3 regions of the Marinobacter subterrani genome follow, and region 1 is predicted to be linked to each of the others. Evidence: predicted binding sites of a transcription regulator. Region 1 holds the regulator's gene; each other region holds the start of a gene.
What was found. Region 1 encodes LexA, which represses DNA repair genes until DNA is damaged. Its sites were predicted from a motif close to CTGTNTNNNNANACAG; they were not measured.
Positions count from the first base shown of each region.

Region 2: a site for LexA is predicted at 3,904-3,919, ahead of recA (recombinase RecA). Genes of this name have one in related genera too.
Region 3: a site for LexA is predicted at 7,654-7,669, ahead of recN (DNA repair protein RecN). Genes of this name have one in related genera too.

Region 1 covers NZ_LFBU01000001.1:1,234,714-1,245,108, forward strand. Annotated here, with positions in the region: gene msub_RS05690 (sigma-54 dependent transcriptional regulator) at 1-1,280, opposite strand, end outside; gene msub_RS05695 (hypothetical protein) at 1,351-1,680, opposite strand; gene msub_RS05700 (DUF1329 domain-containing protein) at 1,698-3,056, opposite strand; gene msub_RS05705 (DUF6586 family protein) at 3,311-3,823, shown strand; gene msub_RS05710 (hypothetical protein) at 3,875-4,135, shown strand; gene msub_RS05715 (cell division inhibitor SulA) at 4,140-4,631, opposite strand; gene lexA (transcriptional repressor LexA) at 4,674-5,282, opposite strand; gene msub_RS05725 (amidoligase family protein) at 5,496-6,497, shown strand; gene msub_RS05730 (gamma-glutamyl-gamma-aminobutyrate hydrolase family protein) at 6,490-7,224, shown strand; gene msub_RS05735 (SIMPL domain-containing protein) at 7,256-7,942, shown strand; gene msub_RS05740 (translocation/assembly module TamB domain-containing protein) at 7,945-10,395, opposite strand, start outside.
Region 2 covers NZ_LFBU01000001.1:1,743,461-1,753,855, forward strand. Annotated here, with positions in the region: gene msub_RS08225 (Lon protease family protein) at 1-1,162, opposite strand, end outside; gene msub_RS08230 (PilZ domain-containing protein) at 1,407-1,784, shown strand; gene msub_RS08235 (flavodoxin family protein) at 1,800-2,270, opposite strand; gene msub_RS08240 (hypothetical protein) at 2,546-2,761, shown strand; gene recA (recombinase RecA) at 2,758-3,804, opposite strand; gene pncC (nicotinamide-nucleotide amidase) at 3,971-4,471, opposite strand; gene mutS (DNA mismatch repair protein MutS) at 4,553-7,186, shown strand; gene fdxA (ferredoxin FdxA) at 7,338-7,661, shown strand; gene msub_RS08265 (LysE family translocator) at 7,734-8,372, opposite strand; gene msub_RS08270 (hypothetical protein) at 8,429-9,463, opposite strand; gene msub_RS08275 (DegV family protein) at 9,604-10,395, opposite strand, start outside.
Region 3 covers NZ_LFBU01000001.1:2,716,778-2,727,172, forward strand. Annotated here, with positions in the region: gene carB (carbamoyl-phosphate synthase large subunit) at 1-1,194, opposite strand, end outside; gene carA (glutamine-hydrolyzing carbamoyl-phosphate synthase small subunit) at 1,274-2,404, opposite strand; gene dapB (4-hydroxy-tetrahydrodipicolinate reductase) at 2,829-3,629, opposite strand; gene dnaJ (molecular chaperone DnaJ) at 3,655-4,779, opposite strand; gene dnaK (molecular chaperone DnaK) at 4,857-6,782, opposite strand; gene grpE (nucleotide exchange factor GrpE) at 6,873-7,472, opposite strand; gene recN (DNA repair protein RecN) at 7,746-9,425, shown strand; gene fur (ferric iron uptake transcriptional regulator) at 9,525-9,935, opposite strand; gene msub_RS12710 (outer membrane protein assembly factor BamE) at 10,058-10,384, shown strand; gene msub_RS12715 (RnfH family protein) at 10,387-10,395, opposite strand, start outside.

The sequences.
Region 1 (10,395 bases):
ATCCCGTTCACCGGCAGCAACGCTGGCGCGTCCAGCCCGACCAGCCCGGGTATGCCCGATGGCATTCCGGTGTCTTCCACCGGGCGGTTCTCGTCGTAGTCGTCGACATACCGGAACTTCTTGGGCAACTCCTGCACCCCAATCACGCCATAGGGGTGCATGATGGCCAGGCGCTCGACCAGGTTGGCGAGTTCACGCACGTTGCCCGGCCATTCATGGTGACAGAGGCTCATGATCGCTGCCGAATTCATTCTCAGGGAGCCGCGCTTCTCTTTTTCCATCCGGGCGATCAGTTCGTTGATCAGCAGGGGAATGTCCTCTATCCGCTCGCGCAACGCCGGCATCTCTATCGGAAACACGTTCAGACGGTAGTAAAGATCTTCCCGGAAGTTACCGGCCTCGATCATGTCCTCGAGGTTCTTGTGGGTTGCCGCGATGACCCGGACATCCGCCGACTGGGTGCGATTGCTGCCCACCCGCTCAAAGGTGCGCTCCTGCAGGACCCGCAGGATTTTGACCTGCATATTGAGGGGCATATCGCCGATCTCATCCAGAAACAGGGTACCGCCCTCGGCCAGTTCGAACCGCCCGACCCGGGCGGTAATGGCGCCGGTGAACGCGCCTTTCTCATGGCCGAATAATTCACTTTCCAGCAGTTCGGCCGGAATGGCACCGCAGTTAACCGGAACAAAGGGCTTTTCTCGGCGGGAGGAATGGTAATGCAGGTTGCGCGCCACCACTTCCTTACCGGTACCGGATTCGCCGGTGATCAGAACACTCACATCCTTGTCGGCCACCTGCTCCATCAGCTGCCGCACGTGCTGGACCTTGCGACTGGTGCCCACAAGGCTGCGGAAAAGCTGAAGGCTCCGCTGCTGGCCGCGTTCCCGGGACCGGCTGAACTGATCCCGGTAGATCTGGGCCCGGTAAAGCGAATCGACGAACTTGGTGTAGTTCAGCGGCCACTCCATACGGGCAATGATCCGGGCGTTATCTTCCTCTGAGAGGCCCTTCAGTTCCCGGCCATCGAGCAGCAGCAGAGGAACGCCCTTGACGGCCTTGCAGATGGTCGCGATGGTCTCAACGGCTCCGGCATCCTCCCCGTTTACCACCGCCGCCGATAGGCCGGAAAGGCTCTCCTCGTCACCATTGCGCAACAGTGCCTTCGCCTCCTCGCCGGCAAGGACCTGTTCCTCGCCGATGAACTCGAGAATGGTGACCATGTCCCGTAATCGTGACTCATCCTCGCTTAGCACCAGCACTTTGTTATCTTTAGACATTCACCAGAATCTCTTGAGGGATTTGTGCGGTATTTAAGACTGTCAGGGCGAAAGAGTCAATTTTATGACGCTATCTTGGCCGACTTGAGGAAACGTTTTGATAGGCTTTTGCCGCACTGCGGTTCCGGTTCACCCCTTTCAAGCCGTCTTCCGCTTCTTTGCGGGCAATCCGGGCAGATTCATCTGCCGCGTCAACAAACTGCTGCAGTTCTTCCAGCCGGAGCCTGACCGGCTCCGGTTCCAACTCCCCCGCCTCCAGTGCTGCCAACAGGGGCTCAACCGCCGGCTTCACCCTGTTGTTCAGCTGCGCCATGGCGCCCCAGTCCTTGTCAGCCAGGGCGCGACCGAGATCCGCCAGCAGACGGTCAAGGTGTTCGAGATGAGCGTTTGAATCTGCCATTCCGGTCTCCAGTTCACTCAACGGCGGGCGGCCCGACGGGCTGATGATGCCGTGAACTCGCTGTCCCGGAACCCCGGGTTGAAGTCGTATGCCGGAAAACCATCATCCAGGCCATCAACGTAGTACCGCGCCGCTTTCAGGTCGTAGGTCATTTCCATGGTAGTCCAGAACACCGGCTCACTGTAATAGCTGATGTTGTGAGCTTCTGAAACACGCCACAGGTTTCCCTCGGCATCGTACTCCTCAGACGCCAGAATCTGCCAGCTGTCCTCGTCAACATAAAACACCCGGCGGTCATAGATATGACCGATGCCGGTCCGGCGCCTGGCTTCGACAACCCATACCCGGTGCAACTCGTAGCGAGCCAGCTCCTGGTTGATGTGGCCGGCGCGGATCACATCTTCCGGCTTCACGGTCGGGCCGTGCAGTTTGTAGGCGTTGTAGGGCACGAACAGTTCGCGTTTGCCCTTGAGCTCCCAGTCATACTGGTTCGGAGCACCGTTGTACATGTCTTTCTGGTCCACAGAACGCAGTGAGGAAGAATTCGGCAGATCCGTCTCATAGGCCAGATTCGGGGATCGGCGAAGGCGGCGGGACCCGGCGTCATAGCGCCAGGCAAGGCGGGGCGAACGCACCTGATCGAGGGTCTCATGAACCAGCGTTATGGTGCCCGCGAGCGAAGACGGCGCGATCGTGTCGGTCTTCAGGTAGAAGATTTTGTTATCGATTTCCGCCAGCTCCGCGCCTTTCTGACTGTAGGCAAAGAAGTAACTGTAATCGTTGACCACGGGGTTGAACGAGCCGTCTACCTGGGGTGTAGCCGATGAGCTTCGAAAGCGGATCTCCTCCCCCCGGTAACGCAGAATATGGTTCCAGATCACCTCCAGGCCATTGGCCGGGATCGGGAACGGGCTGGTCATAATGGTGTTCCGGACGCCATTGCCATTATCAAGCAACTCGGCGGTCACTGCGTTTTCCCGGGATTTCCCGTAGACGTGCTCGGGAAATGCCGCTGTGCGCCGGGTCCGGTATACCGGCATGAAAAAATCCGGGCCATACTTCTCCAGCATGGCAATATGGCCATCGGAGAGCCTGTCCCGGTATAGATCCAGGTTGTCGGCGGTAATCACAAACAGGGCTTCATCCTGGGGAAACGGATTTGCTTCTACCTGCCCTTTGCGCCAGCCGGCCGGAGGCTGGGTAAGCCCGCCGGTCCATTCGGGAATCGTCCCCGAGGCGTTGGCGCCGCGCTCAGCTCCGACCGGGGTGAGATCGGCACCCAGACGCTGGGCTTCGGCCGCTGTAACTTTGGACAGCGCCTGTCCGGACAAACCGAGTAGAACCGCGGCAACACCTGCAACAATAGGGCTTCGCATCCCGTACACCTCCAGAAATTCATGCAGTTGGGCAGCCGCAACGATCGAAACTCGCACAGCCGGGCGCCTTTTTGCCAAATTCAAACGGTCGTTTCAAGCGAATGTTTGTATTTTATTGTGAAGCCTGTCCGAACGGGCGGTGCCTGTCCGTACCTGACGAGCCAAAGACAGCGGAAGAAATTTCGCGGCAGAAATGGTATGCTGCAAGATTACTTTTCTGGGTTACGCCCGCGCTCTGGGACTGCAGGTACTTCATGGCCTCACAATGGCATTCACTGGTTTCGCAGAAGCTGTTTCTCGCCCGCACACTGCTCGGTCAGCTTGACCGGTTCACAGCTCAGAACGAGGAGTATGCGCCCAACGAAGCGGAACAGGCGTTACGCCGTGAAGCGGCGATTCAGGGGGCCATCGAGTTGATCTTGCGCTCCAGGCGCCTGCTTTTGGTGATGATTGCCCGGTTGTATCAGGAAAAGTCTCGGGAACCTTCAACACTGACCGAACTGGCGAGCGTGATCGGAGAGGAGTCCCGTGAAATAGACCGGCTGCGGGAGCTTGAGCACCGGGCGGGAAGCTGGTGGGACCATCTGGATCAGTTGGAAACGGCCCAGGGCCGGCCGCCAGCCACCCGAAAAACAGTCAGCACGGAAAATATCATTGCGATATCCACTGACTCGGGCCCGGACCGGTCGGCCCCGGCATTGCTGAAAACACTCAATGCCGTCAAAAACTTTGCCGATGATCTGGAAGAACAGCACAGCGAATGGTAAACGCGCCAAGCCGCCCGCTATCCGGATCGCACCAAACTAAAGGTTTACTGAATGTCACCTTCGTTTTTTGAAATCGTACAACTGACCAATGGCGATTATGCTCTGCGCCGCATTGACGACGACAGCGCACCACTGGTGAGGATCTCGTTCTCGGAAGAAGCCCGGGAAATGATGGAAGACCGCGACCTGTCCGTTGCCAAGGCGATGATCGCAGCAGGTATTGAGGCTGTCGGCAGCGTTGAGCACAACATCGACTGGGACGATGACGAGCTGGACGCCCCGGACAGCCAGCCTTCCTACACCCTGCACTGAGCGATTAACGCTGGCGCAGCACCACACCGTGACTATTGCCCTCGGCGGAAGCCTTTTGCAGGGAATCGAAGGCCGCCCGCCCCAGCTTCCGGGTCCACATGACCACCGCATGGCATGTCCCCGCGCTCAAGGCGCGCTCAGCCAGTTCCTGGGCAGGGTATTCCGGTGTTGAGCGCAGCACCAGCAGCTCCCCGGCAATAATCCCATGCATCTTCTGCCACTTGCTGACAAGCGCCTGGGGCGGATCAATCCATGCCAGCCAGCGCTTTTCCTGATTAAGCTGAGTCAGCATCGGCAACAGCAACTGGAAGTTTTCCACCTGCCCCTGGGGCAGGATAATTTCCGTTACATTTCCGGTGGCAGGCGCCTCAGAGGTATCCGCAGTCCGTCGGGCGCGAATAACAGAACGTCGCTCGCGGGCGGCGGTTGCCGGCACTGAACAGGACAGAGCATTATGTTGGTAAGCCAGATTCTGGTTGAAGCTCAGTTGTTCCATAATTCACCCATTTCTCAATAAATCTGCGGCTACCCGGACTGATCAGTGGAGATCAGAGCGGCGGATCACACCCACACCAAGACCTTCAATGAACAGCTCCTGTTCTTTCAGGTCGACTTCGATGGGCGCGAACTCCTCGTTCTCGGCAATCAGGTAGACTTTCGAGCCTTCCTTCCGGAAGCGCTTGACGGTGACCTCATCTCCCACCCGGGCAACGACCACCTGGCCGTTATGGACATCCTGGGTGCTGTGCACTGCCAGCAGGTCCCCGTCCAGAATTCCGATGTTCTTCATGCTCATGCCCCTGACCCGAAGCAGGTAATCAGCCGACGGTGAAAAGAACTCCGGCCGCAGGGTGCAATGATCCTCGATATGCTCCTGTGCCAATATCGGACTGCCGGCCGCCACCTGGCCGATCACCGGCAGACCCAGATCCTCTTCCGCCTCAGGCAGACGGATGCCCCGGCTTGCTCCGGGCACCATTTCAATGGCGCCTTTCCGGGCAAGCGCCCGCAAATGCTCCTCGGCGGCATTGGCTGAACGGAAACCCAGTTCGGCTGCAATTTCTGCACGGGTGGGCGGATAGCCGGTCTCGTCGACGTATCGGCGGATAATGTCCAGTACCTGGGATTGCCTTGCTGTAAGCTTCATTAAGCTGCTCCGCTTGGTCAGGGCCGGTGTATCCGCTTTGAAGCGATCTCTGGGGGCGCCGGCCGTCCTGTCTTTATATACAGTGTTTTGACTATATACAGTGTTTTATCCAGTGTAAAGTCCGCTTCCGGATTTTCTCTCCGGTGCTTAACAATGACGATGAATAAGGGTGTGATATGGTGAAACCCTATTTCCCTACCCTCAGGAAGCAACATGACGCAGAGCAGGGCCTGCAGGATGCCGGACATTGTCACGACCGCTGACGGCAATGAACGCAGGGTTGGCGTTGAAATTGAGCTGTCCGGCCTGGGCTACGACGAACTTGTGGCTCTGGCTGCCCGGCTCCTGGGCGGCACGCCGGTGCTCCAGTCACGTTATGTCACCAGCCTTGAAACCGCGGTTGGCGGGTTCACCATCGAGCTGGATTCCGACCCGATCAAAGACCTCGATCTGGCCGATGCGCGTCTGCCCCGCTCTATCCGGGAACTGGGCGGCCAGGCGATGGACGTGATTGATGCTGCCGCCGAACGAATCGTGCCACTGGAAATCATCAGCCCACCGCTGGCATTTTCCAATCTCGAGATGGTCGAATCCCTGGTTGACAATCTCCGGTCCGCCGGTGCCCTGGGCAGCCGTGATGCCATCTATTTTGCCTTCGGCCTGCAGCTCAACCCCGAACTGCCCGACCTCAGGCCAGCCACCCTGGTGCGCTATCTCCAGGCCTTCGCGTTACTCTACGACTGGCTCAAGGCGCGGCACCAGCTTGATATCAGCCGCAAGTTCACAACCTATATCGAGCCCTGGCACAGCCGGTACGTCGAGCTGCTGATAGACGATGATTACCAGCCGGATCTGCCGCAACTGATGGAGGATTACCTGGAGTTCAACCCGACCCGGAACCGGGCCCTGGACCTTCTGCCCCTGTTTGCCCACCTCGATCGTGAACGGCTGGGCCGCTACGTTCGGGACCCGAGAATCAAAAGCCGCCCAACCCTGCATTACCGTCTTCCGGATTGCGATATCGACAACCCCGGCTGGCACTTTTCATCGGTCTGGAATGACTGGGTGGTTCTCGAACAACTGGCCAGCCACGCCGATGATCTGGCGCAGCTTCGGGCCGTATTTCGTGAACGCCGCAAACTCAGCCTGCACAATCTGACCCACAGCTGGCTTGAAACCACCGAAGAATGGCTGGTCAGGAAGGGCTATGCCTGAGGTGAACCCGACCCGGGAGCCGGAAATACCGGGCCTGACCGTGGGCATCAGCGGCCCGGCACGAAAAAGCCTGGCGCACCGGCTGATCAGTCTTGGCCTGAGACTACATGGAGCCCGGACCTATTACATCCGGCCTGGTTCACGGGTGGATGTCTCCCTGCTCGACGGCCTGGTGTTATCCGGTGGCACCCACGTGCACCCTGAACGCTATGGCCAGCAACCGAAGGTAACGGCCCGTTATGACCGCGCGCGGGACGCTACCGACCAGTCGCTTCTGGAACAGGCGGAACGCATCGGCATTCCTGTACTGGGTATCTGCCGGGGGGCCCAGTTCATCAACGTGTTCCACGAGGGCACGTTGTGCCAGAACGTCACACCCTTGCGGGTCAACACCCGGCACCGTCCCCTGCTGCTGCCCCTGCAGACGGTTCGCCTGGTTGAGCACAGCCGGCTGAGGGAGCTGATGGATTCTCCGGTGATCGGTGCCAACCGGATTCACAGCCAGACGATCAGGCGCCTGGGCCGGAACCTGCGGGTTACCGCGGTCGATAATGATCTTTTTGTTCAGGCCATTGAAAACACCCGGGGGCAGTGGCTGATGGGCATTCAGTGGCACCCGGAGTACCTGCTGTACCACAGCGGGCACAGGCGCATCTTCGGCGAGTTTGTCGAAGCGGCGCGACGATTCAAACTGGTACGCCTGGAGCCGGACACCGGCGAGGCCTGATATCAACATACATCCCACAGGAGGAAATTCCATGGCCGGACGGAACCGAAAGTCCCGTTTTCTTCTTACCCTGGCACTGCTGGTGCCCGTTATGACTCTGGCGGGGGAAGTTACCCTCACCGGCGAGGGCAGTGTGCGCTATGAGCCGGACAGCGCCCGGCTTGAGTTCACCGCGAACGCAGAACATGCGCTGCCGCAGAAGGCCACGGAAAAAGTGGCAACCCTGGTGACGCAATGGCGGGAAGGCATCAGCGCCTACCGGGATCAGTTGGACGACTACTCCGACTCCACCGTCAATCTTTACACCCGCACCCTGCCCTCCGAGCAACGGGGTGAAGAATTGCAAAAGCTGGCGGTCGCCTCCCAGACAATCAGTTTTACCATCAAGGACCTGAGCCTGCTGAACCCCTTGTTACAACAGGCTCAGGCGCTGGGGCTGGACTACAGCCTGGGGCCGTACCAGTTCTTCCACTCGGATGAGGCCGGCATGGAGCAGGAGGCACTGGCCCGGGCCATTGCCGACGCAAGGGCCCGCTGCAGCTTCGTGGCGGAAAAACTGGGCCAGACCTGTGGCGAGGTCGTGACGATCAACGTTAATGGCGGCCATCGGCCGGTGCCGATGATGATGGCCGAAGCCAAAGCAATGTCAGATACCGTCTCGAGCGTGGGCGAACGGGAGATCCGCGCTTCAGTCAGCGCCACCTTTGAGCTGGACTGACCTCAGAAATCCCGGGTATAGAATATGTCGAGGGAAGCCGCCAGGCCGCTGGCGGCTTCCAGATAGAAATACTTGCCAAGATCGTAGCGCAGCGCGACCGTCGTGATCGGCTCGAAAACCCCGACACCATACCGCACGCTCAAATCGTCGGTGAGATAGCCACTGGCCACCACGGATGTCTGCTCGCCGGAGCCTTCGGCTTCCAGGGTGAGCTGGCGAATGCCGAGTTCCTCGCCAATCTGCCCCGTCACCTTGTTGGCCTGGGTCAGGCCCAGCGACAGTGCCGCCCGGGTCATCTGCCCCTGGTCGCCACCGCCTTGAGGAGGGCGCCCCAGGATCAGGTAGGACAGAGCATCCGTTTGTGGCATATCGGGATTGGAAAAGACCTCGGTCTGGGGTGACTGAACCGGCCCACTGAGCCGAATACCGGCGATGACAGTACCGACCTCCCGCACCGCCTCGATATCGAGGTAAGGTTGCGCCAGGTTCCCGACAAACAGCAACCGGGCTCTTTTCAGCTCCAGCTCCTGGCCGTAGGCTTCATACCGGCCATTGACCAGACGCAAGGTGCCACGGGTGTCCATGTTGTCGGTAATTCTCAACGTGCCTTCAAGATTACCGGTCAACCCGAAAGCCGCGAACGTCAACTTGTCTTCGCCCACCACAACCGTGACGTCCATCTCCAGGGAGCGGACAACCGGTTCTTCTTTCTGAGCACCCACGATCACTTCATCTTTTGACACCGATACCGCCTGCGGCGGCAACCCTTCTATCTCGATACTACCCCTGGGCACACCAACCTGACCGGTTACCTGCAACGCCCCTTCCCGAAAGGCAATCTTGAGGTCCGGCGCTATCTCAAGCCGGGCATAAGGCTCGATGTTAAAGGGAACCCGCTTCCCGGTAACCGTGATTTCACCCTCTGGCGCCCGTTGCCAGTCGAACTGGCCATCAATAATGGTCTGGCTTCGGGCGTTACTTTCGATACGGCCACTGAGCTGCGCGGAATAACCATTGAATTCAAGACTGGCGACCACCTCTTCCAGGGGCACCGGCAGCGTCGGGTCCGAGATCCGGCCGTTGGTCAGGTGCACCGCGCCGTTCACCGCCGGCTTCATCAGCGGGCCGGAAAGCTGGCCTTCACCATCGATCTGGCCAGCAATGTCCTGGATTCCGGTAAACAGGCCGGCAAGGGCGAGGTCCAGCCCCTTGAGCCGGAATGAACCATCGACCCTGCGCTCCTTCGCGGTGGGATCAAGCCCCAGATCCAGGGAAAACTCGCCAAGCTCGGGCCCCTTGAGTCGAACATCCAATTTGGCCCGCTGTGGCTTGAGGTTCATTTCGGTGGTAAAGGCGTTATAAGCCAGAGGCTCCCAGTCACCGTCAACCAGTACCTGGAACTCGCCGTCTCCAGCGTCCAGGAAAATCCGGCCATCGGGGCCGGCATCCGTGACCGAAAAGTCAATTTCCCCGTTAATCAGCGCATCCCAGCGTAGGGTTTCCGGCAGAAGCGGTGCCAGAGCCCCGGTCGGGAACCGGTTGATGGTGTAGGCAATCCGGGGCACCGGGAGCAACGTCTGGTCCTCGGCGCAGACACTGCTTTGCTGCCAGCGCCAGCAATGGTTGCCAAAGGTCAGCTCACCGCTTTCGCTGAAAGCCAGAGCGGCCGGGGATTGTAACTGCCAGCGCTGGTCCTGCTCTGGCAGAGCAATCAGCCCTCGGGCCAGGGCGCCCTGCCAGGTTTGCCAGTCTGGCCCTGCACCGCCCTCAAACGCGAGCTCCAGGTTGGCCTCGGCATGGCTGGCGCTGACGGTAATACGGTGCTCAGATTGCTGACCGTTCGCGGTTACTGTCAGCGCTTTGAGCTCCTGCCCGAACGCCGCGATATCAGACCCCTCAAGGCTGCTTGTCAGTCTCATCCCCGGTTCCAGGCGGGCATCGAGAGTCAGCCTTTCTGCCGCCAGTTTTTCCTGCCAGCTCAGGTTCCGGGCGCTGGCCTTCAGCACCGCCGTCGGATCCGTGGGGGTACCACCTGCCTCCAGAGTCGCCTGCAGACTGCCCGCAAGCCCCGGCAGTATGGCCTCGGGCCTTGGCACGGCCAGCGCCAGATTGGTGCGCAGGCGATCACCCCAGACACCGCTGCCTTCAAGCGTGTTCTCACCCACCGCCAGTTCAAGCCCGGAAAGCTCCCAGTTGCCCGACGAGGTATCCAGGTTGCCAACCAGAGAGGCGGGGTTCGAGCGCCAGGCTCCCTCGAGATTCCAGCGCGCGCTCATGTCCGGTATCTCGCCGTCCCGGAGCTGGCCTTCGGTTTTCACCTCGCCGCTGAGACTGGCTTCCAGGGCCGGCACCCAAAACCCCGGATTGAAGTCCTTGAGCTGCAACGCCGCCTGCCACGCCACCGCGCCGGCATAGTTCACGGATCCGTTACCCACCAGTGAGCCGGCGCCGGT
Region 2 (10,395 bases), 510 kb from region 1:
GAATCGACCTGGAGCGCAAGGCACGCTTCAGGCCATCCCATACGAACGGCTGCTCCAGTACCTTGATGGCGTCCATAAGCAGATAACCACCATTAGCCCGGTGCAGGCTGCCCGGGCGAATCAGTGAGAAGTCGGTGAATACGGTGCCCTTGTAGGTAACATTTTCAACGTAGCCGAACAGGTTGTGGTAGGTGGGATTATCCTCAACCACCATGGGCACTTCGTTGGTCTTCTGGTGGACCAGCACATTCACCAGATAACGACGGGGCATCTTCTTGTCGAGGGATGCGTAGGCAATCGCTGCCTGCTCCTCGTTGTCGTCCAGGAATATCTCAAGGTTCTCCACCATATCGGCCCGGACTGCCTCGAAATAGGCAACCACGTCGGGAAGGTCCTTGTATTTCTCGATCAGTTCATCGACCTGGTGGCCTGAGATACCCTCCAGGGTCTCCTGGTTCAGCGCCTGCTGTTTATCCGCGTATTCCTGCTCCCAGTCCGCAAGCTTGCGCAGGGCCTGCCGGAGTTTTTTCTCCAGCTTGTTAATGATGTCTTCAAACTTGTCACGCTGCTCATCGGTCAGCGCCTGGAACGATTCAACTGTGTGCGGCTCGTCGCCATTCATGGCAACCAGCCGGTAACCACCGGGCGTGGTTACGGTCAGGCTGACCTTTTTACGCCTGGCTTGGGCGGCCACTTTTTCGAGCTCATCTTCCTGCTTCTTGCCGTATTCGTTCTTCAGTTGTTCGGAGCGCTCAAGAAAACTGTCGCTGTCAAAGGTCTGGGGAATGACCTTGACCAGCCGGCTCATCAGCTTTTCCATATCCTGTTTGAGTTCCGTTCCCCGGCCTGCGGGAAGCTGTAGCAGCTTCGGAATCCGCGGATCCTTGAAGTTGGCCACATAGCACCAGTCATGGCTTTGCTGATCGGTATCCACATGATGTTCCAGGTAACGCAGCATCATGGTGCGCTTTCCCAAACCATTGCGACCAACGGCATACACGTTGTACCCGCCATGGGGCATGGCCAGGGCGAAACGCACGGCTTCCTGGGCCCGGTTCTGGCCCACGATTTCGGCCAGGGGTTCCAGTTGCCTGGTGGTTTTAAACGGCAGATCTTTCAGAACACAGGCTTTGTAAAGCTGGTGCAGGGACAGTGACTTCAAGGTTCGGTCCTGTAACGGTTGACTCATTGGCCGGTCATTGTAGATTCTGCGGTCGGCCCTGTCGCGTTTGGCGCGCAGATTTCTGGCGTTGCCCGCAATACCCGGCAATATGCCGGGCAGTTCACAGTTTTGCCGATGTTCATTTTTCAGGCAGTTGTTCCGGGACTACACTTCATCTCCCGGCGGTTCAGAAACCTCCGCGCCGGGCAACAACAACGACAATGCACGCAACGGATGCCAGCGTATGACCAGCGATTCCGCAGAGCGCAGAATCAAGGATCGTTATCCCGCTTCCTGCCTGAAGGTGCAGCTTCGGGAACGCGGTTTTTTGGGCCGCGGCAAGCACCCGACCCCGGTTTCCTGCCTCGACATGAACCGTTACGGCATGGCCGTGCTCTGCCCCAGGCCCGTGGAACCGGGCGTTCGCCTGTTTATGGATTTTAATGGTAAATACATCAGCGAATCACGGGTGTGCGCCCGGGTGGTGGAATGCCACCCTTACCAGACCGGTTATCGCCTGAGCGTCCAGTTCAGCTATTGTCTGGACAAGAAGGGCTATTCACGCACTGTCGACAATGCCCTGTCGCGGATTGAAGGCTTCTACAACCGGTTTGCCAGCTGAGCCAGCCGTTCAGGTTCACACCAGCCCGGCGTCGAGGCTTGCAGCGACATACATCCCCAGTTCCCGGCATTGATCTTCAAACTCAGCCCGATACTCACCCCGACAGATCAGAGGCTCCTGGATCAGTTTCCAGCGTAGCCCGGTGGTAATGCTTGCAATTGCCCGATTGGTGCCCGTGCCGTCATGTCCGGCGCGGATATAGTAGGCAAAGGGCAAGCCCTGGGTTTTCTCGAGGCATGGATAGTAGCTGCGATCGAAGAAGTCCTTTAAGGCACCACTCATATACCCGAGATTCTCAGTAGTACCCAGAATGATGGCATCACACGCGAGAACGTCTTCTGGGCCGGCGTCCATGGGGGCAAGTACCTTTACCTCAACGCCTTCAATGTCTTCATGGCAGGCGCCCTGCTCGGCCGCCTCTCGAAGCTTGAGTGTGTTTGGGGAAGGAACATGAGCGACGATCAGTAATCTCTTTTTTGCTTCCATACCGACTCTGATTTGTAGCTGAAGAGAAAAAGTGAGCGCTCATTGAGTATGAATTCATTCTGCCGCCAGCTCAAACCAGAGGGAGAGACAGAGAGCACAGATGCTTAATATTTGAGCAGCACAGAGCAAAAAAAAGGCGATCTGTTACGAGAGCTTTTAAAGGATCTGGACCGATACCCCACAAAGACTTCTGCTTACCATAGATTGGACAATCAGAGGAGGAGAAGTCGATGCGATATCTAAACAGTAAAAAACTGCAGGAACTCTATCGTCGAATGACATACAGGAAGTGGATCAAGAGTCAGTTGCAGCAGGCTGGTGGCGAAGAGTACCTCAAGCGCCTGGAGGTCGACATTGGTGCTGAACCGGGCCACTTCAGGAGGGAGCTGGAAAAAGGGTTATTACCTGGCAGGAAAGTCGAGGGTAACAATGGCGCGGCAGGCCTGGATTTACGCCTGCCGCCCATAGTGGCTTTGCTTAAAAAGGTTTAGAGCAACTCGCCGCTCGCTTCTGCAGGCGCTTCTTCGGCTTCTTTTTTGGAGACCGGCTTCGGCATCAGCTTGTCACGAACCGCCGCTTCAATTTCGTTGGCAATATCCAGGTTTTCTTCCAGGAACTTGCAGGCATTGGCCTTACCCTGGCCAATCTTGTCACCCTTGTAGGCGTACCAGGCACCGGACTTGTCAACAAAGCCTTCCTTCACGCCCATGTCGAGCACCTCAGCCATGTGATAGATGCCCTTGCCGTACATGATCTGGAACTCGGCCTGCTTGAACGGCGGGGAGACCTTGTTCTTGACCACTTTAACGCGGGTCTCGTTACCGACGACCTCATCGCCGTCCTTCACGGAACCGATGCGGCGGATGTCGAGGCGGACGGAAGCGTAGAATTTCAGGGCGTTACCACCGGTGGTGGTCTCGGGACTGCCGAACATAACACCGATTTTCATACGGATCTGGTTGATGAAAATCATCAGACAGTTGGCGTGCTTGACGTTGCCCGTCAGCTTCCGCAGCGCCTGGGACATCAGTCGCGCCTGCAGGCCAACGTGGCTGTCGCCCATCTCGCCTTCGATTTCGGCTTTCGGCGTCAGGGCAGCCACGGAATCCACGATGATCACGTCGACCGCGTTGGAGCGCACCAGCATATCGGCAATTTCCAGCGCCTGCTCACCGGTATCCGGCTGGGAGACCAGCAGATCGTCAACGTTAACGCCCAGCTTTTCCGCATAGATCGGATCCAGAGCGTGCTCGGCATCAACAAAGGCACAGGTTTTACCTGCTTTTTGAGCCTCGGCAATCACCTGCAGGGTCAATGTGGTTTTACCTGAGCTTTCCGGGCCATAGATTTCACAGATCCGGCCGTAAGGCAGGCCGCCAATGCCCAGGGCAACGTCCAGCCCGAGGGAGCCGGTGGAGACCGCAGGAATGGCTTCACGGGGCTGATCGCCCATTTTCATCACGGCGCCCTTGCCGAACTGACGTTCGATCTGGCCCAGTGCTGCGCTCAATGCTTTCTTGCGGTTGTCTTCCATCAGTGCAAAACCCTCTGTCGCCCGGGCCACCGGAAGCCTTTGGCACTTCGGCGGCGAAATAGTGAATCGGGAGGCCGTACAGCGTAACCGGCCAATTCCCTGTATATTTGAACAGTATTAAAACATAACCTGCGGATGAGACCAACCCCTCCCGATGTGAAAGCGGTCAGGGTTCATCGAGAAACCCGTTAACTCCTTGAAGCGCAAAGAGAACGGACTGCCGCCGGACCTGATCCCGATCACCCTCGAAGTGTTGTACCACCGCCATGGTGGTTGCCGGACTGCTGCCCCAGGCAAACCAGACCGTACCCACGGGCTTTTCCTCGCTACCGCCCCCGGGCCCTGCCACACCGCTGATGGCAACCGCAATATCGGCACCCGTGGCCACCAGGGCACCGGCCACCATTTCCCGCACCACCGGTTCACTGACGGCACCGTGTTCATCCAGCGATTTCCGGGTCACTCCCAATAGTCCCTGCTTGGCCTCATTGCTGTAGGTTACCAATCCTCCAAGAACATAAGCCGAGGATCCGGCCCGGTCGGTCAGTACCTTGGCAACCCAGCCGCCGGTGCAGCTTTCCGCGGTAACAACCGTACGGCCCAGTTGAGCCAATCGCTCACCGAGGCGATTGCCCGCGTCTTCCAATTCGTGATCGCTGGCCAGCATAATGACCTCCTTCGTTTCATCGCGGCGGTTATTTTCTTACAATTCACGCCTTCATCCAAAGCAAGGCTACCGGACCCGTTCATGTCAGCAGCTCAGACCGATCTTTCCAAGCACACCCCGATGATGCAGCAGTACCTGAAGATCAAGGGCCAGCACCCCAGTGAACTGGTGTTCTACCGCATGGGGGATTTCTACGAGCTGTTCTACGAAGACGCCAAGAAAGCGGCCGAGCTTATGGATATCACCCTCACCGCGCGGGGCCAGTCCGGGGGCAACCCGATCCCCATGGCGGGCATCCCCTATCACTCCTCTGAGGGTTACATTGCCCGGCTGGTGCGGGCAGGTCAATCCATCGCCATTTGTGAACAGATCGGCGACCCGGCGACCAGCAAAGGACCGGTTGACCGGCAGGTGGTGCGGATCGTTACCCCGGGTACCCTGAGTGACGACGCCTACCTGGAAGACCGTCGCGACAACCTGCTGGTGGCCATCTATAACCATCGGGAACAGTTCGGTTTTGCCTCGCTCGATATCTCCAGCGGTCGCCTTACCGTCTCAGAGCTGGAAAACCTGGATGGCCTGCAAGGAGAGCTCCAGCGCCTTCGGCCTGCGGAAATCCTGATCAGTGAGGATTTTCCCTACCAGGAGGTACTGGAAGGCTTTACCGGAATTCGCCGCCAGGGCCCCTGGCTGTTCGAACCCGACACAGCGCGGCGGGTGATCACCCAGCAGCTGCAAGTGAGGGATCTGACCGGTTTCGGCTGCGAAGACCTGAACCTGGCAGTCTGTGCGGCAGGCTGCCTGCTGCAGTACGCCAAGGAGACCCAGCGCACAGCCCTGCCCCATATTCGCAAGCTGACCCGTGAACGTCGCGATGAAGCGGTGATCCTGGATGCCGCCAGCCGCCGCAATCTGGAAATCGACACCAACCTGATGGGCGGCCACCAGTACACCCTGGCCTGGGTGATGGATCGTACCGCCACCTCCATGGGTGGTCGGGAATTGCGGCGCTGGCTGAACCGACCGCTGCGGGATGTGGCGATTGTCCGCCAGCGCCAGCAGGCCGTTTCGGCGCTCCTGGACGGGTTTCACTACGAACCCGTGCACGATCTGCTGAAAGCCGTGGGGGACATTGAGCGGGTACTGGCACGAGTCGCCCTCCGTTCAGCACGACCGCGGGACCTGGCGCGGCTTCGAGACGCCTTCCAGGCCCTGCCAGACCTGCAGGAAACCCTGAAACCGGTCAATTCCCACCATGTCGTCAAGCTGGCCACCACGATCGGCGAATACCCCGAACTGGCGGACCTGCTGGAGCGATCCATCATCCACAACCCGCCGGTGGTTATCCGTGAGGGCGGCGTCATTCGGGAAGGCTTCGACGAAGAGCTGGACGAGCTTCGCAACATCAGCGAGAACGCCGGCCAGTACCTACTGGATGTGGAAACCCGGGAACGGGAACGCACCGGCATCAGCACTCTGAAGGTAGGCTACAACCGGGTACACGGCTACTACATCGAAATCAGTCGGGCCCAGTCGGACCAGGCGCCGGTGGATTACATTCGCCGGCAGACCCTTAAGAACGCCGAGCGCTTCATCACGCCGGAACTGAAGGAGTTCGAGGATAAGGCCCTGAGCGCCAAGAGCCGGGCCCTGGCGCGGGAAAAAGGCCTGTACGACGAGGTACTGGAAACCGTCGCCGGACAGCTTGCACCCCTGCAGGACGCGGCCCAGGCGCTTGCCGAGCTGGATGTGCTGAGCAATTTTGCCGAGCGTGCCACCTCCTTGCGCTTTTCGGCCCCGGAATTCAGCGAATCCCCGGGCTTTGACATCGAGCAGGGCCGCCACCCGGTGGTTGAGCAATTGCTGGATGAGCCTTTCGTGCCCAATGATCTGCTGATGGATACCCGGAGGCGCATGCTGGTGATCACTGGCCCGAACATGGGCGGTAAATCCACTTACATGCGCCAGGCGGCACTGATTGCCCTGCTCGCCTACACCGGCAGCTTCGTACCCGCCAACCGCGCGGTGATCGGCCCGGTGGACCGGATCTTCACCCGGATGGGCTCCTCGGACGACATCGCCGGCGGCCGCTCCACCTTCATGGTGGAAATGACCGAGACCGCCAACATCCTGCATAACGCCACCGAGCACAGTCTGGTTCTGATGGACGAAGTGGGCCGCGGCACCAGCACTTTCGATGGCCTGTCACTGGCCTGGGCGACCGCGGAGCACCTGGCCCGGGAAATCCGCTGCTACACCCTGTTTGCCACCCACTATTTCGAGCTCACCCAACTGGCCGATGAGCTGCAGCACGCCGTCAATGTGCACCTCACGGCCACCGAGCACGATGACAGCATCGTGTTCCTGCACAATGTCCATGACGGCCCGGCCAGCCAGAGTTACGGGCTGCAGGTGGCCAAGCTCGCAGGCGTGCCTCAGGATGTGATCCGCAACGCCAAAACCCAGCTTTCCCATCTGGAAGGCAGCGCAAGCCCGGCGGCGCCGGCAAAGACGCGCACCACGCCAACAAAAAGCGACGCAGCCCAGCCGGCACCGGCCAGGCAGGTTAGTGAACCCGTCTATCAGGGCGACATGTTTGCGAGCGTCGAACCAAGCGCCGTGGAAGAAGCCCTCAAAGACCTGGACGTCGACGGATTAACCCCCCGCGAGGCGATGAACCGGCTGTACGAATTGAAAGCCCTGATGAAGAAATAGCGGAAAATTGATCTGTGTAATAAGGTTATAGCAGCCTAACGCTTGCGGCAGTGCGGGTCGCTCCCTACAATATCGCGCACCAAAATATAACGGCGGCGCTCGAACGGCGCTCCTGATGAGACTGACCGACCACTGGACCAGGGATCTGACTATGGCGTTTATCGTTACTGATAACTGCATCAAGTGTAAATACACGGACTGCGTGGAAGTCTGCCCGGTAGACTGCTTCTACGAAGGCCCGAACTTTCTGGTAATTGACCCGGACGAGTGTATCGACTGCGCCCTGTGCGAGCCAGAGTGCCCGGCCGAAGCCATCTTCTCGGAAGACGAGCTGCCCGCCGATCAGGTCCAGTTTGTGGAACTGAATGCCGATCTGGCCGCAAAATGGCCGAACATCACCGAGAAGAAAGACCCGCTGCCGGACGCCGAAGAATGGGATGGCAAGCCGAACAAGCTCCAGTACCTGGAGAAGTGATAGCGCAGATCGGGGTATGAAAAAGGGAAGCCGCGGCTTCCCTTTTCTTTGCCCGATTGATTTTCGAAGGCGTCAGATGCTGGCCAGCTTCGCCCCCATGGCCACGAAGAATCCGCCGGTCAGGCCGTTCAGCACCCGCTTCATCCGTGTGGTCATGCCCAGCCCCCGGAAAGTGACCATCACCCAGGCCAGACCGCACTGCCAGAGCATCGCCAGCAGAAAATGCACGCCGGCCAGCATCAGGGACTGCTGAAAGGCGTTACCCGCCGGGTCCACAAACTGTGGCAACAGGGCCATATAGAACAGTGCCGTCTTCGGATTCAGTACATTCGACAGCAAGCCCTCCCGGAAGGACACCGCCACGGTCAGCTCCCGGCGGGCCATCGGCTCCGCGTTTGCCGCCGGTGCGGCACCACGGCGAAGGGCCTGGCGTAGCGAGCCGATGCCCAGCCACACCAGATAACAGGCTCCGGCCCATTTCAGGGCCGAAAAGGCCCAGGCGGTTTCCACCAGCAGAAGGGAAATACCCAGAGCCGAGAGGGCAGCATGAATGAACAGCCCACTGCAGATACCCACACTGGTCACGCAACCATCCCGAAAACCGCCACGGCCGGTATTGCGCATCACCAACAGGGTATCAACACCGGGCGTGATGGTAAGCAAGGTAATGGCGACCAGATAGGCCCAGAACAGATCCGGGATCAACATCATGCCCTCTCAAACTCTGATACGAAACGCTCCAGAAGGCCCGACCCCTCATCGAAAAATCAGGCCTCCTGCTGGAGAATCCTGCGCACGGCAGCGGATTTGTAAAAAGGTGCAAGCCGCCGACGAAGCAGGGCCTCAACATAACCCTCTTCCCGCAAGACGTCTATAACCGGAATTGCGTAGGCATCGATCTCCGCCATCACCACTTCCCGGGTGACACCCATGTCCCCCAGCAGATCCGTGATCGGGCGCTCGCCATACTTCACAAACAGGTGAGAGACCACAGCCCGGGCGCAGCCCTCGAAGTAGCCGGTCTTGCGAAACTGCAGCCAGAACTCGTAACCCAGCACCACAAACTCCTGCAATTCCACATCGCCAAGACCCTCGTGCAGTTCCGCGATGGTGCGGTCCTCCAGCGACACCCAGGCGGCCATCACGCTGTCCCGCAGCTCGTCATCCGACAAGGCACGATGCAGGAACTGCTCACTGCGGCTGATCAGGCCGGGCAGGCTGTCCGACAGCCAGGTCTTCAGACGCCGCTCAAAGGTTTCATCCAGACCGGGCACGGCCCTGTTGGCCATGCGCTTGCCAAACTTCATCATCGAGCCAACACCCGGTACGGACTTGGTGATCAGGTTGTCTTCGTACAGATAGTTGACCAGGCCGTGGTAGACCACGTTGGACACCAGTTCCTGGTAAACCGGGTGGGCCATGATCTCGCTGATCACCCGGTCGCGCTGCTGCCGAAGTTCCAGAGCCTCCTCGAGAAAGCCCGTCGCCTGTTCACGGGTGATGATCTCACCCAGGGTGGTTCTGGACTGCACCTCGGCGTTGAGCACTTCGGTGGCCATTTCCGCTGCAAGCTCGGGAATGCCGGCATCCAGTTCCATATCCATGACTATGCGCTGGATGACGCCCATCACCTGCTCTTCAGAGGTGATGCGGTTCAGGGTTATCTCACCGGCATAGCCCCAGAGCTCATCCAGCTCCTGCTCCAGAAACTTGCGCAGCTTTGCGCCTTTGAGCGAGGCCAGCTCATGCTTCACATGCTGCTCCAACAGTTGGCTGGCGAGATCCGCTTTGCCTTTGGTCATGGCGTCAGTTGTCCTGTGGTTGGATTAAAAAACAATGCACAGAGGCTAACACGAAGCCCCGGGTCAGCAGTTTGCCAAAACTACAGGAGAGCGGCTGCGGCCGGGCCAGTCGAAGCCGGCCGCAGGTTATGGTGAGGTGATTACTGGAATTCGCTGAAGCTGTGCGGCTCGGCGGCCAGCGCCAGGCACAGGCTGCCAGGACCGACGTAGATACTGCTGGTGATGCCCATCTGGGAGAGTAACAGTTCCACGCCATTGCGCTCGCAGGCATCCCGAAGTCGGTTGAGCCCGGGGAGATCCTCGATCTCGGTCCAGGTCAGGCCACAAGAGAGGCTCACGTAGGGCGTCAACAGGCCGGCTTCCACTCGGGCAGCGGCATAATTCATCACCTTCTCCACCGCCATATCAAAACTCCGGGTTTTGACCGCCGGCAAGCCATCTGCGCCCTGCCCGAAGATCACCGGGGTAATGTTCAGCGCCTTGCCCAGGAAGGCGACCAGCGCCGACACACTCTTGTCGCCACGGCGCCGGGCCCGTTCACGGATATAGTGCAGGTCCCGGGGAATCACGCAGGTGTAAATCTTGTCGGTAAAGGTTTCGACTTCGTGACGAAGGGCATTCTTCGATAACTTCTGGTCAATCAGGCTGAGGGTGTGCGCCGCCAGCAAGCCCTGGCCGGCAAAAATCTGTTTGCTGTCAATCACCCGCATGAAGAACCGGCCCTCGCGTCCCGCCGCGTCCCGCGCCTTCTGGTAATTCGACAGCACGCTGTTCATGGCCTCGGTAGCGTTCTGGAAAATCAGGCTTCGGGTTTTTGTGACCGTTTCACAAATGGCGAGATCAAACTGGGTAACAATTTTTTCCATGAACAGATCATGGATCTGCTCGGCGGTGTAAGCCCGAGTTTCCGCCTGGTGGCCTTTCTGCAGCAA
Region 3 (10,395 bases), 1.5 Mb from region 1:
GGCTTTTTGCAGGGATTCCTGGAAGGTCCGGCCGATGGCCATGACCTCACCCACGGATTTCATCTGGGTAGTCAGGCGGGCGTCGGCCTGAGGGAACTTCTCGAAGGTGAACCGGGGAATCTTGGTGACCACGTAGTCGATGGACGGTTCGAACGAGGCCGGGGTGACACCGCCGGTGATTTCGTTGCGCAGCTCATCCAGGGTGTAGCCCACGGCCAGCTTGGCGGCGACCTTGGCGATCGGGAAGCCAGTGGCCTTGGAGGCCAGGGCGGAGGAGCGGGACACCCGCGGGTTCATCTCGATGACCACCATGCGGCCGGTGTCCGGGTTGATGCCGAACTGGACGTTGGAGCCGCCGGTTTCCACACCGATCTCACGCAGCACCGCCAGGGAGGCGTTGCGCATGATCTGGTATTCCTTGTCGGTGAGGGTCTGGGCCGGGGCAACGGTGATGGAGTCACCGGTGTGCACGCCCATGGCATCAAAGTTCTCGATGGCACAGACGATGATGCAGTTGTCGTTGCGGTCCCGGACAACTTCCATCTCGTACTCTTTCCAGCCGATCAGGGACTCGTCGATCAGCAACTCGTTGGTGGGCGACAGGTCCAGGCCACGGGTACAGATTTCTTCGAATTCGTCGCGGTTGTAGGCGATACCGCCGCCGGAGCCGCCCATGGTGAAGGACGGACGGATGATGCACGGGAAGCCGATGTCATCGGCGACTTTCCAGGCTTCTTCCATGGAGTGGGCGATGGTGGCCCGGGGGCACTCCAGGCCGATTTTCTTCATGGCCTTGTCGAAGCGGTCCCGGTCTTCGGCCTTGTCAATGGTGTCGGCGTTGGCACCGATCATTTCCACGCCGTGTTTTTCCAGGATGCCGTGGTGTTCCAGGTCCAGGGCGCAGTTCAGTGCGGTCTGGCCGCCCATGGTCGGCAGCAAGGCGTCCGGCTGTTCCTTCTCGATGATCTTTTCAACGGTCTTCCAGGTGATCGGCTCGATGTAGGTGGCGTCAGCCATCGCCGGGTCGGTCATGATGGTGGCCGGGTTGGAATTAACCAGGATCACCCGGTAACCCTCTTCGCGCAGCGCCTTGCAGGCCTGGGCCCCGGAATAGTCGAATTCGCACGCCTGCCCGATCACAATGGGGCCGGCGCCCAGGATCAGGATGCTCTTGATGTCGGTACGTTTTGGCATGTCTTGGTAAACCTGTCAGCAACTTTTGAATTCTGGCAGCGCAATGCGCGGCGCCCGTGAGTCGTGCATGCGATCAGCCTCAGGCCGATCGCGCCTCCATCAGGCGGATAAACTCGTCAAACAGGGGAGCCACGTCATGGGGGCCAGGGCTGGCCTCCGGGTGGCCCTGGAAGCTGTAGGCCGGCTTGTCGGTCCGGCGGATGCCCTGCAGCGTGCCGTCAAACAAGGACTTGTGCGTCGCCTCAACGTTTGCGGGCAGTGTTGCCTCATCCACAGCAAAGCCGTGGTTCTGGCTAGTAATCATTACTGTGCCCCTGGCAATGTCCTGCACCGGGTGGTTAGCGCCGTGATGGCCGTGGCCCATTTTCATGGTTTTGGCACCACTGGCCAGGGCCAGCAACTGGTGGCCAAGGCAGATACCGAATACCGGGATCTCGGTTTCCAGAACTTCCTGGATGGCGGTGATGGCATAGTCGCAGGGCTCGGGGTCACCCGGGCCATTGGACAGGAAAACTCCGTCCGGATTCATCGCCAGCACGTCGGAAGCCGGGGTCTGCGCCGGCACTACCGTAATATCACAGCCCCGGGAGGCAAGCATGCGCAAAATGTTGAACTTGACACCGTAATCCCAGGCGACAACCTTGAAGCGGGCTTGCTGGCGCTCGCCATAACCTTCGCCCAGGATCCACTCGGTTTCGCTCCAGGACCAGACCTTGTCTGAGGTCACCTCTTTGGCTAGATCCATGCCTTTCAGCCCCGGAAAGGCTTTGGCCAGCTCCAGGGCCCGCTCGGCGCTGGCGTTCTCGCCGGCAACGATGGCGCCGTTCTGGGAGCCCTTATCGCGAAGGATCCGAGTCAGGCGCCGGGTGTCAATGTCCGCAATTCCAACAATGTTGTTGCTTCGCAGGTAGTCGTCCAGGCTTCCCTTGCTGCGCCAGTTGCTCGCCATCAGCGGCAGATCGCGGATGATCAGGCCGGCAGCCTGCACGCGGTCTGATTCGATGTCTTCTTCGTTCACTCCGGTATTGCCGATGTGCGGATACGTCAGGGTGACGATCTGGCGGGCGTAGGACGGGTCGGTCAGGATTTCCTGGTAGCCGGTCATGGCGGTGTTGAACACCACCTCACCGCTGGTTTCGCCGTCAGCACCAATGGCGCTGCCGTAGAACAGGCTTCCGTCTGCGAGTGCAAGGATTGCTGGTGTGCTCAAGGCTTGTATCCTCATCGAGTGGCGTATCGGTTCGTCACGAACAGGAACGCAAGCGCAAATTCAGGTTGCAAAAAAGCGAGACGGAGTCTTGGCTCGGTCCCGCTTTCTTATAAACTTTTTAATAGGTACGCTTGGTGCAGTTAAACCGCCTTATTGTAGGAAATTTGGCGCTTTGTGTCCACGGGAAATACCGTCGACTCTGTGCGCTAATGAAACACCGGCGGGGGTTGGGGTTCCTTTTCCGGAAAACGCTACGAGCACATCCATGTGCGCTTGGCTTCGGCCATCCATGGCCTCAGACATTCCCGGAAAAGGAACCCCAACCCCCGCCTTAGAGGATGGCGTCAGGCACTTGGGTCGGAGCACCCCACTTCAGCATGTAGGTCGGATTAGAGGCACCAGCCTCGTAATCCGACACCGCCCCTCACTTAAGATCAAGAACATCCTGCATATCATAAAGCCCCGCAGGCTTATCCTTCAGCCACAACGCCGCCCGCATGGCACCCTTGGCAAAGGTCATCCGGCTGCTGGCCTTGTGGGTCACTTCGATACGCTCACCCTCGGTGGCGAACAGGACGGTGTGATCGCCCACCACGTCACCGGCACGGATGGTTTCAAATCCGATTTCCTTGCGTGTGCGCTCGCCGGTAAAGCCTTCACGGCCATAGACAGCACACTCTTTCAGGTCGCGACCGAGGGCATCGGCGACGACTTCACCCATGCGCAGGGCGGTGCCGGAGGGCGCGTCTTTCTTGTGGCGATGGTGGGCTTCGATGATTTCCACGTCGTAGTCGTCACCCAGCGTCGCGGCGGCCGTGCGCAGCAGGTTGAGGACGACGTTGACGCCTACGCTCATGTTGGGCGCGAACACCACCGGGGTGGATTCGGCGGCCAGGGCCAGTTGCTGTTTCTCGGCGTCGGACATGCCGGTGGTGCCGATCACAAGCATCTTGCCATTGGCTTTGCAGAATTCGGCGTTTTCCAGGGTCAGGTCCGGGAAGGTGAAATCGATAAGGACATCGAAATCACCCTTCACATCGGCCAGGCTGCCGGCCATTTTTACGCCGGTTTTGCCGATGCCGGTCATTTCGCCAGCATCGGCGCCGATCAGGCTACTGCCCGGCTCGACGACGGCAGCTCCCAGCTCCAGGCCCTCGGTACCGTCCACCGCTTCGATCAGGACTTTCCCCATGCGCCCGGCGGCGCCGATGATTGCTACCCTCATGCTCGCATTCCTTTTTTCGGGCCGATCAGAATTTCATTTCGTCGAAGAAGCTTTTGACGCCTTCAAACCAGGAGGTTTTCTTCGGGCCATGCTCTGTGCCGTTGCTGCCATCCAGAGTTTTCTGGAATTCTTCCAGCAGTTCTTTCTGGCGCTTGGTAAGATTCACCGGTGTTTCCACGACTACACGACACAACAAATCACCCGCCGGCCCACCACGAACCGGGCTGACACCCTTGTTGCGCAGGCGGAAGAGTTTGCCGGTCTGGGTTTCCGGTGGAATCTTCAGCTTCACGCGGCCATCCAGTGTCGGGACCTCCAGCTCACCACCCAGGGAAGCATCAACGATGCTGATGGGCACTTCGCAATAGAGGTTACGACCATCGCGGGTAAAAATGGAGTGCTCACGCACGGCGATCTGCACGTACAGGTCTCCGGGAGGCCCGCCATCAACGCCCATTTCGCCTTCACCGGAAAGCCGGATGCGATCGCCGGTGTCCACGCCGGGCGGCACTTTAACGGAAAGGGTTTTCTCTTCCTGAACCCGGCCCTGGCCATGGCAGGCCTGGCAGGGGTTCTTGATGATCTGACCAGAACCACGGCAGGTCGGGCATGCCTGCTGCACGGTAAAGAACCCCTGCTGCATACGCACCTGCCCCATGCCTTTACAGGTACCGCAGGTCTCCGGGCGGGATCCTTTTTCCGCGCCACTGCCATCACAGACTTCACATTCGCGATGTCCGGGAATCTTGATCTGGACGGTTTTGCCCTTGACGGCTTCTTCCAGATCCAGCTCCAGGGTGTAACGCAGATCAGCGCCACGGGTGCTTCGGCCACGGCCGCCACCACCAAAAATGTCGCCAAACACATCGCCAAAGATGTCGGAGAAGCTGGCTCCGCCGCCCCCGAAACCACCACCGGCCTGGCCATCCACGCCGGCATGACCAAACTGGTCGTAGGCCGCCCGCTTGGACTGGTCTGCCAGTATTTCGTAGGCTTCGCTGGCCTCTTTGAACTTGTTCTCGGCGTCCGTGTCGTCCGGGTTACGGTCGGGGTGGTACTTCATCGCAAGCTTTCGATAGGCTCGCTTGATTTCCTTCTCGTCCGCATCCCGGGAAATTCCGAGAATTTCGTAATAATCGCGCTTGGCCATGCTTTAAAACCCTGTTTTTAAACGCGGAAAACGCGGGGAGTTCCCCGCGTTTTCCAACTGCCTGATGTACGTCAGATTTATCGCTTGTCGTCGTCTTTCACTTCTTCAAACTCGGCATCCACTGCATCGTCAGCCTGCTTCGCCTGAGCATCGTCCTGCCCACCGGCCTGCTGCGCCTGATCAGCCTGATCTGCATACATCTTCTGGGCCAGCTCGGAAGAGACTTCCGTCAGCTTCTGGGTCTTGGCCTCAATATCTTCCTTGTTGGAGCCTTCCAGAGCTTCCTCCAGCTCTTTGATGGACGCTTCAATTGACTCTTTCTCACTGGCACTGACCTTGTCGCCGGCATCTTTCAGGGTCTTGCGAACGGCGTGTACCATCGCATCGCCCTGGTTCCGCACCTGAACCAGCTCCTCGAACTTGCGATCCTCCTCGGCGTTGGCCTCGGCATCGCGCACCATCTTCTCGATTTCGTCATCGTTGAGGCCGGACGAGGCCTTGATCACAATGGACTGTTCCTTGCCGGTGGCCTTGTCTTTCGCGGACACGTTCAGGATGCCGTTGGCATCGATGTCAAAGGTGACTTCGATCTGCGGCACACCGCGCTGGGCCGGCGGAATGTCAGCCAGGTCAAAACGGCCCAGTGACTTGTTCTGGGCAGCCTGCTTGCGCTCACCCTGAACCACGTGAATGGTGACCGCTGTCTGGTTGTCATCCGCCGTGGAGAAGGTCTGCGACTTCTTGGTCGGGATCGTGGTGTTCTTCTCGATCAACGGTGTTGCCACGCCGCCCATGGTTTCGATACCCAGGGTCAGCGGGGTTACGTCCAGCAGCAAAACGTCTTTCACATCGCCAGACAGCACGGCCGCCTGGATGGCAGCGCCCACGGCAACGGCTTCGTCCGGGTTAACGTCCTTGCGGGCTTCTTTGCCGAAGAACTCTTTGACCTTCTCCTGCACCAGCGGCATACGGGTCTGACCACCGACCAGGATAACCTCGTCGATTTCCGACGTTTTCATGCCGGCATCCTGCAGGGCCACTTTACACGGCTCAAGGCTGCGCTGGACCAGGTCTTCCACCAGGGATTCCAGCTTGGCCCGGGTCAGCTTCACGTTCATGTGCTTGGGACCGGACGCATCCGCCGTGATGTAAGGCAGGTTCACGTCGGTCTGCTGGCTGCTGGACAGCTCGATCTTGGCCTTCTCACCGGCTTCCTTCAGGCGCTGCATGGCCAGGGAATCGCCACGCAGGTCGATACCGCTGTCCTTCTTGAACTGGTCTGCCAGGAACTCGATGATTTTCAGGTCGAAGTCCTCACCACCCAGGAAGGTGTCGCCGTTGGTGGCCAGCACCTCAAACTGGTGCTCGCCGTCCACATCGGCAATTTCGATGATGGACAGGTCGAAGGTACCACCACCCAGATCATACACGGCTACCGTGCGGTCACCGCTCTTCTTGTCCAGGCCATAGGCCAGGGCTGCGGCGGTGGGCTCGTTGATGATGCGCTTCACTTCCAGACCGGCGATGCGGCCGGCGTCCTTGGTGGCCTGGCGCTGGCTGTCGTTAAAGTAGGCAGGCACGGTGATGACCGCTTCAGTCACTTTCTCGCCCAGGTAATCTTCTGCAGTCTTCTTCATTTTCTTGAGAACTTCTGCAGACACCTGCGGCGGCGCCATCTTCTGGCCTTTCACTTCCACCCAGGCGTCACCGTTGTCCGCCTTGGCGATCTTGTAAGGCACCATCTTGATGTCTTTCTGAACCACGTCGTCTTCAAAGCGACGGCCAATCAGACGCTTGATGGCGTACAGGGTGTTGTTCGGGTTGGTCACCGCCTGACGCTTGGCTGACTGGCCAACCAGGGTCTCGCCATCGTCAGTGTAGGCGATGATGGAAGGCGTGGTGCGATCGCCTTCGGCGTTTTCAATAACCTTGACCTTGTCGCCATCCATGATGGCTACACAGGAGTTGGTCGTTCCCAGATCGATACCGATAATCTTGCTCATTGAGTCACTCCGATTCTTCTGAATGCTTTACCGGAGGCCCGGCCTCCGCTGTCGCTATTTACTGGCTATATTGGCGCTTTAATCGGCTTTTCAAGCCTGCTCATCAATTTTTGGTGCATCTTCGGCCTTGGCAACCATCACCATGGCCGGCCGAACCACACGACCATTCAGCAGATAGCCCTTCTGAACCACGGCAACCACACTGTTAGGCTCGGCATCTGGGGCCGGCACCATGGACATGGCTTCGTGCTGCTGGGGATCGAAGGGTTCGCCCACAGGGTCAAGTTGCTCAACGTTGAATTTTTTCAGGCTGGACATGAACAGGCCCAGCGTCATTTCCACACCCTCGCGGATGGACGCCACCAGCTCGCCGGAATCACCCTTGCCTTCGGTACTTTCAACCGCTTTTTCCAGGCTGTCGGCAACCGGCAACAACTCCTTGACGAACTTTTCCAGGGCAAACTTGTGGGCTTTTTCGACATCAATCTCAGCCCGGCGACGCACATTCTGCATCTCGGCCTGGGAGCGAAGCATCTGCTCCTGGAATTCCTGAACCTTTGCTTTCAGAGCATCCACCTCGGAGAGCTCGCCCTCGCCAGACTCCTGATCGGCGGACTGGGCCTCCTCTTTGGCAGCCTCGAGGGCTTCGTTCAGTTCCTCGTGCTCGTTGCGGTTCTCGTCAGTGCTCATGGCTACTCCTGCTTGGTCTTCAGCGGCCTTTTTCGGTGGCCGGTTGAACGTGGGCTCCGGCCGCAGCGTGCCGGAATAATGTCATTGCGAACGGATATGGGGCCCCGCACGCAGGTTTCAACCATCGGTGCCTGCATTCCTGAATAAAATCACATTGCCGGGTTTGCAAACCGGTAAAACCCTGTATATATTCACAGCACCTGTATGCATTCACAGTGTTGAGTGGCGTCAAAACCACTCGCCCGGTTTCAGAAAGTCGCGGAGGTTATCTGCATGCTCAATCAGCTAACGGTTTCCAATTACGCCATCGCCGAACGGGTGGAACTCCAGTTCGGCAAAGGTATGACGGCACTGACCGGCGAGACCGGCGCCGGCAAATCCATCGTGCTGGACGCCCTCGGCCTGGCCCTGGGCGGTCGCGCCGATGCCGGCGCGGTGCGCCACGGAGCCAAGCGCGCCGACATCACCGCCACGTTTGATGTCGCCAGCATCCCCGAGGCAACCGAGTGGCTGGCAGAGCACGAGCTGGATGACGAGAATGACTGCATCCTTCGCCGTGTTATCAGCAAGGACGGGCGCTCCCGCGCCTATATCAACGGCCAGCCCTGCCCACTGAATCACCTCAGGGAACTCGGCGGCCTGCTGATGGACATTCACAGCCAGCACCAGCATCAGTCCCTTCTGCGCAAGGAAACCCATCGCAAGCTGGTGGACGAATTTGCCGGTGTCGAGGCACTGGCTACTGACACCCGGGAGGCGTGGAAGGCCTGGAACCGGATTCGACAGCGCCTGACCGAGCGGCAGCAAAACGCCGATGAAGCCGAAGCCAAGCTTCAGTTGCTGCGCTACCAGGTGGAAGAACTGGAACGACTGGCACTGGCGACGGGCGAGCACGAACAACTGGAACAGGAGCAGGCACAGCTGAGCCAGGCAGACACCGTTCTGCATAACAGCCACCAGGCTGCGCTGCTATGCACCGAAGACGAGACCAGCGCCGCCGATATGATCCGACAGGCACTACAACAGCTCGAACAGTTGCCGGTAGACGTGCCAGCGCTGGCCGACACCATCCAGATGCTGAAAGAAGCCCAGATCCAGATTACCGAAGCCGGCGACAACCTGCGCCACTTTGTAGAGGATTACGAGGCCGATCCCGCCAGGCTGGCAGACGTTGAAGAACGGCTGAGCGCCATCTACCAGATGGCCCGCAAGCACAGGGTTACCCCGGAAGAGCTGCCCGAGCTGCATCAGCGCCTGAGCGCCGAGCTGGCGGAACTGGACGGCGGCGAGGGCAGCCTGGAGCAGCTGGAAGCCGACCTGGCGAGCCAGCGCGGCCGATTCGATGAACTGGCCGGCCAACTCTCACAGGCTCGCGCCAGTGCGGCCGCCGAGCTTGACCAGCGCGTGGCAGTAGAACTTGCGCAGTTGAGCATGCCCAACATGCAATTCATAACCCACCTGAACCGCAATACCGGTGAAGAGCCGGCGGCCCATGGCCTGGAAGACATCGAGTTTCTGGTCAGCGCCAACCCCGGGCAACCGGCACGGCCACTGGCCAAGGTGGCCTCCGGCGGCGAGCTGTCACGCATCAGCCTGGCGATTCAGGTGGTGGTTGCCCAGACCTCAACCACACCGACGCTGGTCTTTGATGAAGTGGATGTCGGCATCGGCGGCGGCACGGCGGAAGTGGTTGGCCGGCTGCTGCGCACACTGGGAAGCAATGGCCAGGTGCTTTGTGTTACCCACCTGCCTCAGGTGGCCGCGCAGTGTCATCAGCACCTCTTCGTCAGTAAATTCACCGAACGGGACGCTACCTTCTCGAAAATCGAGGCGCTGGACGATCAGGGACGTATCAGTGAAGTGGCGAGAATGCTCGGGGGCGTCGACATGACCGACCACACGATCGCCCATGCCCGAGAAATGTTTTCAAAGGGGCAGGCAACCCACCACTGACCCGGAAAGAAGAAACCACTACCCCTCTCGATCCTGAGAGCTGTTGGGGCGGGTTCAAACACCCGCCCCTTTTTTTGGCAGGTGTTGCCAGGGCAGGACTCAGGACTTGATGGGTTTGACGTACAGAATCAGGCTGTGATCCACGATTTCGTAACCGTGCTCCTGCGCAATCTTCTTCTGGCGCTCTTCTATTACTTCATCAAAGAACTCGATCACCTCACCGGTCTGGGTGCAAACCATGTGATCGTGGTGATCATCACCGGCCATTTCGAAAACAGCATGACCGCCTTCAAAATTGTGGCGCAAGACCAGCCCCGCCGCCTCAAACTGAGTCAGTACCCGGTAGACCGTCGCCAGCCCCACGTCATCGCCCTGTTCCAGGAGCTTCTTGTACACATCTTCGGCACTCAGATGATGCTCCTCAGCCGTCTCCAATATATTGAAGATTTTCACTCTCGGCAGAGTCACTTTCAGACCGACTTTACGTAATTCGGCGTTTTCAGACGACATGCTACTATTCACCCTTTGGTGTGCCTCACGGCTTCCGGTATGATGAAGCCGCCTTTGAACGGTTGACCCGTATCACACCTGCCCCTGGCAGGCGATTTCAAGATAGAGGATTTCCCCCGGCGATGCAAAAGCTCACAGCAGTCATTCTCACTCTCGTTCTTTCCGGTTGCGTTTTCCCGGGCGTCTACAAGATCAACGTCCAGCAGGGGAACATCGTTACCGAAGAGGATCTGTCACAGCTTGCCGAGGGGATGTCCCGCAGCCAGGTGCACGCCATCATGGGAACACCGCTGATGCTGAATCCCGTAGATCTCTCCCGGGAATATTATGTCTACACATTTCAGCGGGGCGGCGGCGACATCAAGGAACAGCGAATCATTGTTTACTACGATGGCGACCAATACGCCCATTATGAGGCCAAGCTACTTGAAGAAACCCCGGCTTACTGAAGTCAGGCTTT